2 regions of the Paenibacillus sp. JNUCC 35 genome follow, and region 2 is predicted to be linked to the other one. Evidence: riboswitches for the same ligand, from Rfam matches in the RefSeq annotation. Region 2 holds a riboswitch; the other holds the start of a gene.
The links. Region 2 has a riboswitch for S-adenosylmethionine ahead of AC2TF6_RS11095 (methionine ABC transporter ATP-binding protein). Riboswitches for the same ligand answer to the same signal wherever they lie in the genome.
Positions count from the first base shown of each region.

Region 1: it holds a riboswitch for S-adenosylmethionine, as region 2 does, so the genes downstream of both, metA (homoserine O-acetyltransferase MetA) here and AC2TF6_RS11095 (methionine ABC transporter ATP-binding protein) in region 2, are expected to answer to the same signal.

Region 1 covers NZ_CM177771.1:5,119,450-5,123,872, forward strand. Annotated here, with positions in the region: gene AC2TF6_RS23110 (PLP-dependent transferase) at 1-923, opposite strand, end outside; gene metA (homoserine O-acetyltransferase MetA) at 961-1,905, opposite strand; SAM riboswitch class I at 1,991-2,120, opposite strand; gene corA (magnesium/cobalt transporter CorA) at 2,637-3,575, shown strand; gene AC2TF6_RS23125 (peptidoglycan D,D-transpeptidase FtsI family protein) at 3,671-4,423, opposite strand, start outside.
Region 2 covers NZ_CM177771.1:2,395,039-2,399,461, reverse strand. Annotated here, with positions in the region: gene AC2TF6_RS11105 (alpha-mannosidase) at 1-829, shown strand, start outside; gene AC2TF6_RS11100 (alpha/beta hydrolase) at 933-1,712, opposite strand; SAM riboswitch class I at 1,839-1,959, shown strand; gene AC2TF6_RS11095 (methionine ABC transporter ATP-binding protein) at 2,043-3,071, shown strand; gene AC2TF6_RS11090 (methionine ABC transporter permease) at 3,058-3,717, shown strand; gene AC2TF6_RS11085 (MetQ/NlpA family ABC transporter substrate-binding protein) at 3,753-4,423, shown strand, end outside.

The DNA.
Region 1 (4,423 bases), 2.7 Mb from region 2:
TCCACTAAACGCGCATCCGTTACTTTAAAGGAGAAAATTCCCGTGTTGCCGGACGACTGCCTGTTCTGGATCGCATATCCCGGATGGGATTCGAGCGCCGGATAGTATACATCCGTTACAAGCGGATGCCACTGCAAATAACGGGCGATCGCCGTTGCGTTATGTTCATGCCGTTCCATGCGCAGAGCGAGCGTTTTCATCCCTCTCATGAGCAGCCAGCTGTCCTGCGGGCCGAGCACGGCGCCGATGGAATTGTGCAGGAACGCCATTTGTTCCGAAAGCTCCTGCCCCTTGGTCACGATCAGACCGGCCAGCACATCATTGTGGCCGCCCAAATATTTGCTCGCGCTGTGGATGACGATATCCGCGCCAAGCTCGATGGGACGCTGCAGATAAGGAGTGAGCAGCGTATTGTCCACGATGGAGAGAAGCTGTTTACTCTTGGCCCAGCCGCAGACGAGCTTCAAGTCCGTGACCATCATGAGCGGATTTGTCGGCGTTTCGATCAGAATCGCTTTCGTGTTCGGACGACAGGCTTCTTCCAGCGCTTCGACGTCATTGGTGTCCACATAGGAAGCGCTCACGCCGAAGCGGGACATGATCTGCTCCAGCAGGCGGTATGTACCGCCGTAAAGGTCCAGAGATACAATCAGATGGTCCCCCTGGCTGAACAGCGTGAAAATGGTCTGCAGCGCCGCCATGCCGGAGGAACAGGCAAAGCCGGCGTCTCCGGATTCCAGATCGGCAATCGCGTCCTCCAGCACACTGCGGGTCGGACTTTTCGTGCGGGCATAATCGAATCCGGTGCTTTCTCCAAGACGCGGATGGCGGAACGCCGTTGCCTGGTACACAGGGAAGCTCACCGCTCCGGTCACAGGTTCGGAAACCGAACCGATTTGGGCCAATCGACTTTCGATGTTCATGCGTGGAATCTCTCCTTTAGGTATCATTCGTTCTATACTATAGACAGGCACTAAGCGCGCTGAGTTCACGACCCGCATTAAGATCATACGGCGTTTCCTGGTAAACGTAATAGTTCAGCCAGTTGGAGAACAGGAGATTCGCATGCGCTCTCCACGTGATCATCGGCTTCTTGCTCGGATCATCGTTCGGATAATAATTTTTCGGGATCTCCACGTCCATGCCTTTATTGACGTCACGGTCGTACTCCCATTTCAGTGTCAACGGATCATACTCGGAATGTCCCGTTACGAAAATTTGCTTGCCGTCCTTCGTCGCCACGATATAGATGCCGGCTTCTTCCGATTCCGATAAAATCACGAGCCGTCCGTCCTTCTCGATGTCTTCACGGCGCACTTCCGTATGTCTCGACTGGGGAACGAAGAAAAACTCGTCGAACCCGCGGAGCAGCTTCACGTTCTCTTCCGCAATGATGTGCGGGAAAACACCGAACACTTTTTTGTCCACCGTGTACTTCGGCACGTCGAAATGATGATAAAGTCCGGCCTGGGAAGCCCAACATATATGAAGCGTCGAGGTTACGTTGTCTACGCTCCAGTCCATGATGTTCTTCAGCTCATCCCAGTAATGAACATTCTCGAAATCCATTTGCTCAACGGGTGCCCCGGTAATGATCATTCCGTCGAATCTTTCGTCTTTGATATCTTCAAACGTTTTATAAAACATCTCCAGGTGCTCGGGAGAAGTGTTTTTGGAAGTGTGGGTTTTAGGATGAAGCAGGACAAATTCGACCTGAAGAGCCGTATTGGACAGGAGGCGCAGCAACTGGGTTTCCGTCGTTTCCTTGGTCGGCATCAGATTCAGAATCGCAATCCGCAGAGGGCGGATATCTTGATGGTAGGCAACCGTCTCATCCATCGCAAAAATATTTTCTTGGTTCAGCACTTCTTTAGCCGGAAGATTATCAGGTATTTTAATCGGCATCGGTCATTCCTCCTCGAAAGAAATCAAAACAGGCCTCTCTCAAAAAGTTGAGAAAGGCCTGTTCATCCCTATGCAACATGCTCCTCTCTCATCTCCCAGAAGCCGCTATTCATACGGCTCCCGCAAGAATTAGCACCGTGCATTGCCCCTCGGGGGTTACAATGTCGGTTGCCGGGTATCATCGGGCCAGTCCCTCCACCTACTCTTGATAAGAAAGTTTATTCAGTTATCTCCTATCTTAATGGTTACCGGGCAAATGTCAAGTGCTTTTTGAAAAGTTGCACATAATAAACTTGCTAAGAGAGAAATGGATGTCTTTCACAACGTTCGCGGCTACTGGCGCATGTGTGGCGTCGCATGACGGTTGCCTCTTTGGCGCAGGCCGCATTCCGTATGAACCCTCCAAGCTGTTTGTCCGATCGTTCGCCCGCACCTCAAACCCTTCTCCCGCATAGGATAAAAAATCCCCAGACTACGGGGATTGACAGGAGAAAAGTACCAGAGTTTGATGCTTGAATCGTGGAAAATGTAGGTATATACTAGACAAGTATATTCGACACGGAATGATAAAGGGGGGAACATACGGATGGACGGGGACCGACCGAGAAGTAGACGCTTTACCCGGTACGATCAAAATCGAATAGCAGCGAACCGGGGCCGGCACTCCAGCGTCCGTAGTTTCCCTACGGACCGGAGTGCTGTGCGCCGTTTCGCATAAAGAGGTGAAACGGATGAAAACACGCCTGGTACACAAGGGCGCTTTTACGCTGGTTGAAGACATTCACGAAGCGCTGACACCACCCGAATCCGGTTTTTACTGGATCGATGCGGATGTGGACGATCTGGAGCAGCTGCAGCCGCTCTTCCATCTTCACGATCTGGCCGTAGAGGATTGTCTCAGCGAAGAAGAACAGCGGCCCAAAATCGAAATTTACGACACGCACTATTTTATTGTAATCAACAGTATCCGGTTTGATGATGAAGAAATCTTTCTTCGCGCACTCAATATTTTTCTGGGCAGGCATTTCATCATTACCGTTACGAGACAGAAAATCCAGGAGCTCCGTGCCATCAAGCCCTTTCTTTGGGATGAAGAGGTTAACAGCCCGGACCGCTTCCTGTATCATCTGGTTGACCTTGTCGTTGACAACTACGTCATTGTCGGGGACCGGATCGAAGATAAGATCGAGAAGCTTGAAGAAGATATCCTGATGCACACGAAAAAATCCCATTTGAACGAGATCGTCGGTCTCCGCGGGGAAATTTTGTGGCTGAAAAAAATGCTTGTGCCGCAGCGCGACGTTGTGGCGACACTAAACCGCAAAGAACTGAAGCTGATCGATAACCAGCTGCAAAAATATTTCGGCGACATTCACGAAAATGCCGTCAAAATCGTCGACACCTTCGATACGCTCCGCGATCTCATGGGCAACTTACGAGAAGCTTATCAGTCCAGCGTAGCGAACCGCGCGAATGAAATCATGCGTATTTTTACCGCACTGACCACGATCTTTATGCCACTGACCTTCATCACCGGTATTTTCGGAATGAACTTCACCGACATTCTCGGACTGCTGACTGTTCCTTATGCGGATTTATTCATTTTCGGATTTATGGGTGTACTCGGGCTGTGCATGTTCCTACTCTTCCGTAAAAAAGGGTGGATTTGACTATGCAGAATGACGACGTCGACCTAACAAAGCATCGGCTTCCATTGTTCTTGACCAAGAACGAAATGGAAGCCGATGCTATTTTTGTGCCGTTATTATTTTTTGGGTGTGCTGAGGCCGCCGATGTACTGGTCGTAGGCTTCGTAAATCTTGGCCGCGATCGGTGACGCCCCGTAACGGCCGTAACCGCCTTCCGGCACGACTACGGCAACAGCCAGCTTAGGATTTTGAGCGGGCGCGAAGGAAATGAACACCGCGTTATCGACAGTTCCGCCAGAAACCTGCTGCGTCGAAGTACCGGTTTTACGGGCTACCGGATATGGCAGTTTGTCGATGCCTTCCGCTCCGCTTTTCATCCCGTTAATGACCGTATCCCAGTAGGTTTTGGGAAGATCGACTTGATTCAGAATCTCCGGTTCGTAGCCTTTGACGACCTTGCCGTCGGAATCGAGAATTTCTTCCACGAACTGCGGTTTCATTCTTTTGCCGCGGCTGCCCAAGGTAGCGGCAAATTGAGTTAGCTGCAAAGTGGTGTACTTTTCGTTTTGTCCCCAGGAGGCATAAACCATGGCGGATTGATAACTACTCGTTTTGGCGGCGGCATCGATTTCTGAGAAACCTTCTATTTCTCTGGGTAACCCGCTGCCTGTCAGAACGCCCAGACCGAATTCCGCCATGTGTTTATCCCACAACTCACCCGATTTTTTTTGATACTTGTTATAGAAAGGAATTCCTATCATAGCGGACATGTAAGTATTTGAGGATACTTCAATCGCTCTTGTGGGACCCATGTATCCGTAGCTGTGGCCATCCGAGTTGCGTATCGTACTTTTATCTTTACCGAACGA
Region 2 (4,423 bases):
CCGGGATTTCAAGGGCGCCGAACTGGTCGAGGAAGGGCCGCTTCGTGCCGTGATCCGCTTCAACTGGGTGTACCGGAATTCGTCGATCAGCCAAGATCTGGTGGTGTACGGCAGCCACCCGCGCATTGATTTCGTGACGGAAGCCGACTGGCATGAACAGAAGCAGCTGCTGAAAGCGGCCTTCCCCGTCGATATCCGTACAACGGAAGCGACCTTCGACATCCAGTTCGGCAACGTGAAGCGTCCGAATCACTGGAACACGAGCTGGGATTGGGCGCGGTTCGAGACCGTCGGGCACCAGTGGGCCGATCTTTCGGACCGGGGCTACGGCGTCAGCCTGCTCAACGACTGCAAGTACGGATACGACATCAAGGGGAACGTGATGCGCCTCACCTTGATCAAATGCGCGACCCATCCGGATACCCAAGCGGACCAGGGGCATCATGCCTTCACCTATTCCCTGCTGCCCCACCGGGGAGATTGGCTGCAGGGCCAGACCGTCAAGCAGGCCTGGATGCTGAACAGCCCGCTCCGGGCTTCGGTGGGAACCGCGGAAGTTCCGTCCCGTTCGATGTTCACTTTGTCGGGAGACACCGCCATGATCTCCGCCGTCAAAAAAGCCGAGGATTCCGGCAAAGTCATCGTGCGTGTTCACGATTACTCCGGAAGCCGCAACGCGCTTCAGTTGACGAGCGATTTCCGCATCGTTTCCTGGCGGGAAACGAACTTGATGGAGAAGCCCGAAGGGCCTGTCGTCCATGATGGAACGATTTCTTTCGTGCTCCAGCCTTATGAAATCAAAACGTTCGAGATTGAACTCGAAGCATAAGCGTCCGGCGCGAAACCCGGCGCGAAACAAAAAGCTTCCCCAGCCATACGGCGGGGAAGCTTTTTTCGGTTGCGGCACGCAGCCCGTGTAACGGCAAGGCGTTCTACTCGGTCTGACGTTTGAGCGGAAGCCAGTCCAGAACCCGGCTGATCTGCTGATCCCAATAGCTCCAGTCGTGGACTCTCCCCTCTTCCTCTTCATATAGGAGGGGAATATTCAGACTTTGCACATAATCGCGGAAGGCGGTATTCTCCTCGTATAGAAAATCATCCGTCCCGCAGCACTGGTAAAGAGCCGGCAGCTCCGTCTTCTTCTCCGCCGCATGACGGGCCAGCGCAAACAGATCGCCTGCTCCCAGCAGCTCCGGGTTGTTTCCGAACACGAGCCGGAAATCTTTGGGGAACCGTTTTTCAATTTCTTTCACCTGCGTGACACCCGATAAACTGGCGGCGGCCGCGAACTGATCCGGCTTTTTCAGCGCCCATTTGAAAGCTCCGTAGCCTCCCATCGACAGACCGGCCACGAAATTGTCCTCCCGGCGGTCCGACAGCGGAAAGAAGGAACGGCAAACCTGCGGGAGCTCTTCGGACAGGAACGTCCAATAATCGTACCCGTTCTCCATATCCGTATAGAAGCTGCGCGCCGCATTCGGCATCACGACGGCCAGCCCGAGAGGAGCGGCATACCGCTCGATAGCCGTTCTCCGCATCCAGATCGAATCGTCGTCCGACAATCCGTGCAGCAGATACAAGGTCGGGTGCCTGCGGCCCGCCGCACTGCCTTCCAACCCGATTTGACTGGTCGTCTGCTGAGGCAGAATCACTTGGATAGAAGTTGACATGCCGAGTACTTCGGAATAAAAATCACATTGGATGAAAGCCATGCTGCACATCTCCTACTTGTTTATATTTACCAAGGGTAAAATAACCGTTGACTTCAAAAAATCCTTAGGTTATACTCGGAATTGTCATTTTATCGTCTAATTTAAGACAACCTCATACTATACCGATTCTTATCAAGAGTGGCGGAGGGACAAGGCCCTGCGAAGCCCGGCAACCGATCGCAGCAATATGCGCGATGACAATGGTGCCAATTCCTTCAGGATCCAGGCGGATTCTGGCAGATGAGAAGGTCGTTTTCGATACCGGAAAAGCCCTTTTTGTCTTTACAAAATGGGCTTTTTTCTTATTTTCAAGCAAAGAAGGTGAAGCAATTGATCGAAATCAGGAAGCTGCGCAAGCAATACGGCAGCGGATCCCGCATAACACACGCGCTGCAAGAAATTAATCTCACGATTGATAAAGGCGAGATATACGGCATTATCGGCCATTCAGGCGCCGGCAAAAGCACCCTGCTCCGGACGATCAATCTCCTGGAGCGCCCGACCGAGGGCAGCGTCGTCGTGGACGGCGTTGACCTAACGGCTCTCAGTACCAAGAAGCTTCAAGATCAGCGCCGCCGGATCGGCATGATCTTTCAGCATTTCAATCTCCTCTCCTCCGCTACGGTGGAAGAGAACATCGCGTTCCCGCTTCGCCTGGCCGGTACGGCCAAATCGGAAGCACGGCGCCGCGTCGCCGAGCTCCTTGCCCTGGTCGGACTGACCGAGCACGGCAAGAAGTACCCGGCCCAGTTGTCCGGGGGCCAGAAGCAGCGTGTCGGCATCGCGCGCGCACTTGCGACGAATCCGCACGTCCTGCTGTGCGACGAAGCGACTTCCGCACTCGACCCGCAGACGACGAATTCCATTCTCAATCTGCTGCTGGACATCAACCGCAAGCTGAAGATCACCATCGTGCTCATTACGCACGAAATGCAGGTCATCCGCTCCATCTGCGACCGCGTCGCCGTCATTCATGAGGGCCAGATCGTGGAGCACGGGCCAGTGGCGGAAGTATTCCTGAAGCCGCGGCACGACGTAACCCGGCAGTTCATCGAACAGGTTGCGGATTCGGTTGAGATCGACAAGCCGGACACTTCGGGAGTTCCCTCCCAGGACGGCACGGTGCTGAAAATCACCTTTCTCGGTGAAACTACGTACGAGCCGATTTTATCCAGAACGGTTCAGCAGACAGGCGTGACGTTCTCCATCCTGCAGGGAACCATTTCCCGGATGAAAAACACGCCTTACGGACAGCTCGTCGTTCGACTGCAGGGCCCGCGGGATGCGGCGGAGAATACGATCCGTCTCCTGCGCGAGCACGGTCTGGATGTGGAGGTGTATTCGAATGGATTGGTCTAAAATCGATTGGAGCGAAATCGGAACCGCCACGAACGACACGATGATGATGCTCGGCCTTTCGGCCCTGTTCACATTCGTAATCGGGCTGCCGATCGGCGTGCTGCTCTATCTGACTTCGAAAGGAAGTCTGCTGGAAAACCGCACGTTCAACATCGTCATCTCGTTTATCGTCAACGTGCTGCGTTCCTTCCCTTTCATCATTCTGATGATCGCCGCGATTCCGCTGACGAAGCTTCTCGTCGGCACTTCCATCGGCGTCAAGGGAACGATTCCGCCGCTTGTCATCGCGGCCGCGCCTTTCTTCGCGCGTCTCGTCGAGACGGCTTTGCGCGAGGTGGACCGCGGCATTATCGAAGCCGCCCAGTCCATGGGCGCGGGCAGATTCCAGATCGTCCGCCGCGTTCTGCTGCCGGAAGCTCTTCCCGGCCTTATCGCCGGCATTACGATCACCACCGTTACGCTCGTATCCTACACGGCCATGTCCGGTATGGTCGGCGGCGGCGGCCTCGGTGACCTGGCTATCCGCTACGGGTACCAGCGTTTCCAGACGGAAGTCATGATTGCGACCGTCGTTATTTTGCTTATTCTCGTGCAAATTTTGCAGATGATCGGAGACCGTTTCGTTCTCTATTTCACGCGCAAATGATGTGATAGATAACCGAATCCAAGGAGGAAACCTTTATGAAAAAACGTTCACTGATCGTCTTGTTTCTGATCGTCGCAATGACGGCTCTTGCAGCCTGCGGCAAACAAAAAGCCGAACCTTCGGCTACGGCTACACCGGCTTCCGGCGCAGGTACCGGCGAGAAAGCCGCCGTTACCTTGAAAATCGGCGCGACTGCCGTACCGCAAGCCGAGATTCTGGAGTTCGTTAAAGACAAACTGAAAGCGGAAGGCGTTAACCTGGACATTAAAGTGTTTACGGACTACGTTCTGCCGAACACGCAGCTTAACGAGAAACAGCTGGACGCCAATTTCTTCCAGCACCTTCCTTACTTGGAAGAGTTCAATAAAAGCAAAGGCTCTAAACTTGTCAGCGTTGGCAACGTTCATATCGAACCGTTCGGCGGCTATTCCCGTAAAGTGAAAGCGCTCGGCGAACTGAAAGACGGCGCAACGATCGCCATCCCGAACGATCCTTCCAACGGCGCACGCGCTCTGATTCTTCTGGAGAAGAACGGCCTGATCAAGCTGAAAGAAGGCGTCGGCATTGCCGGAACCGTGAAAGATATCGTAGAAAACAAGAAAAACTTCAAAATCAAAGAACTCGAAGCGGCTATGCTGCCGCGTGTTCTGGACGAAGTCGATCTTGCCCTGATCAATACGAACTACGCGCTTGAAGCGAAGCTGGT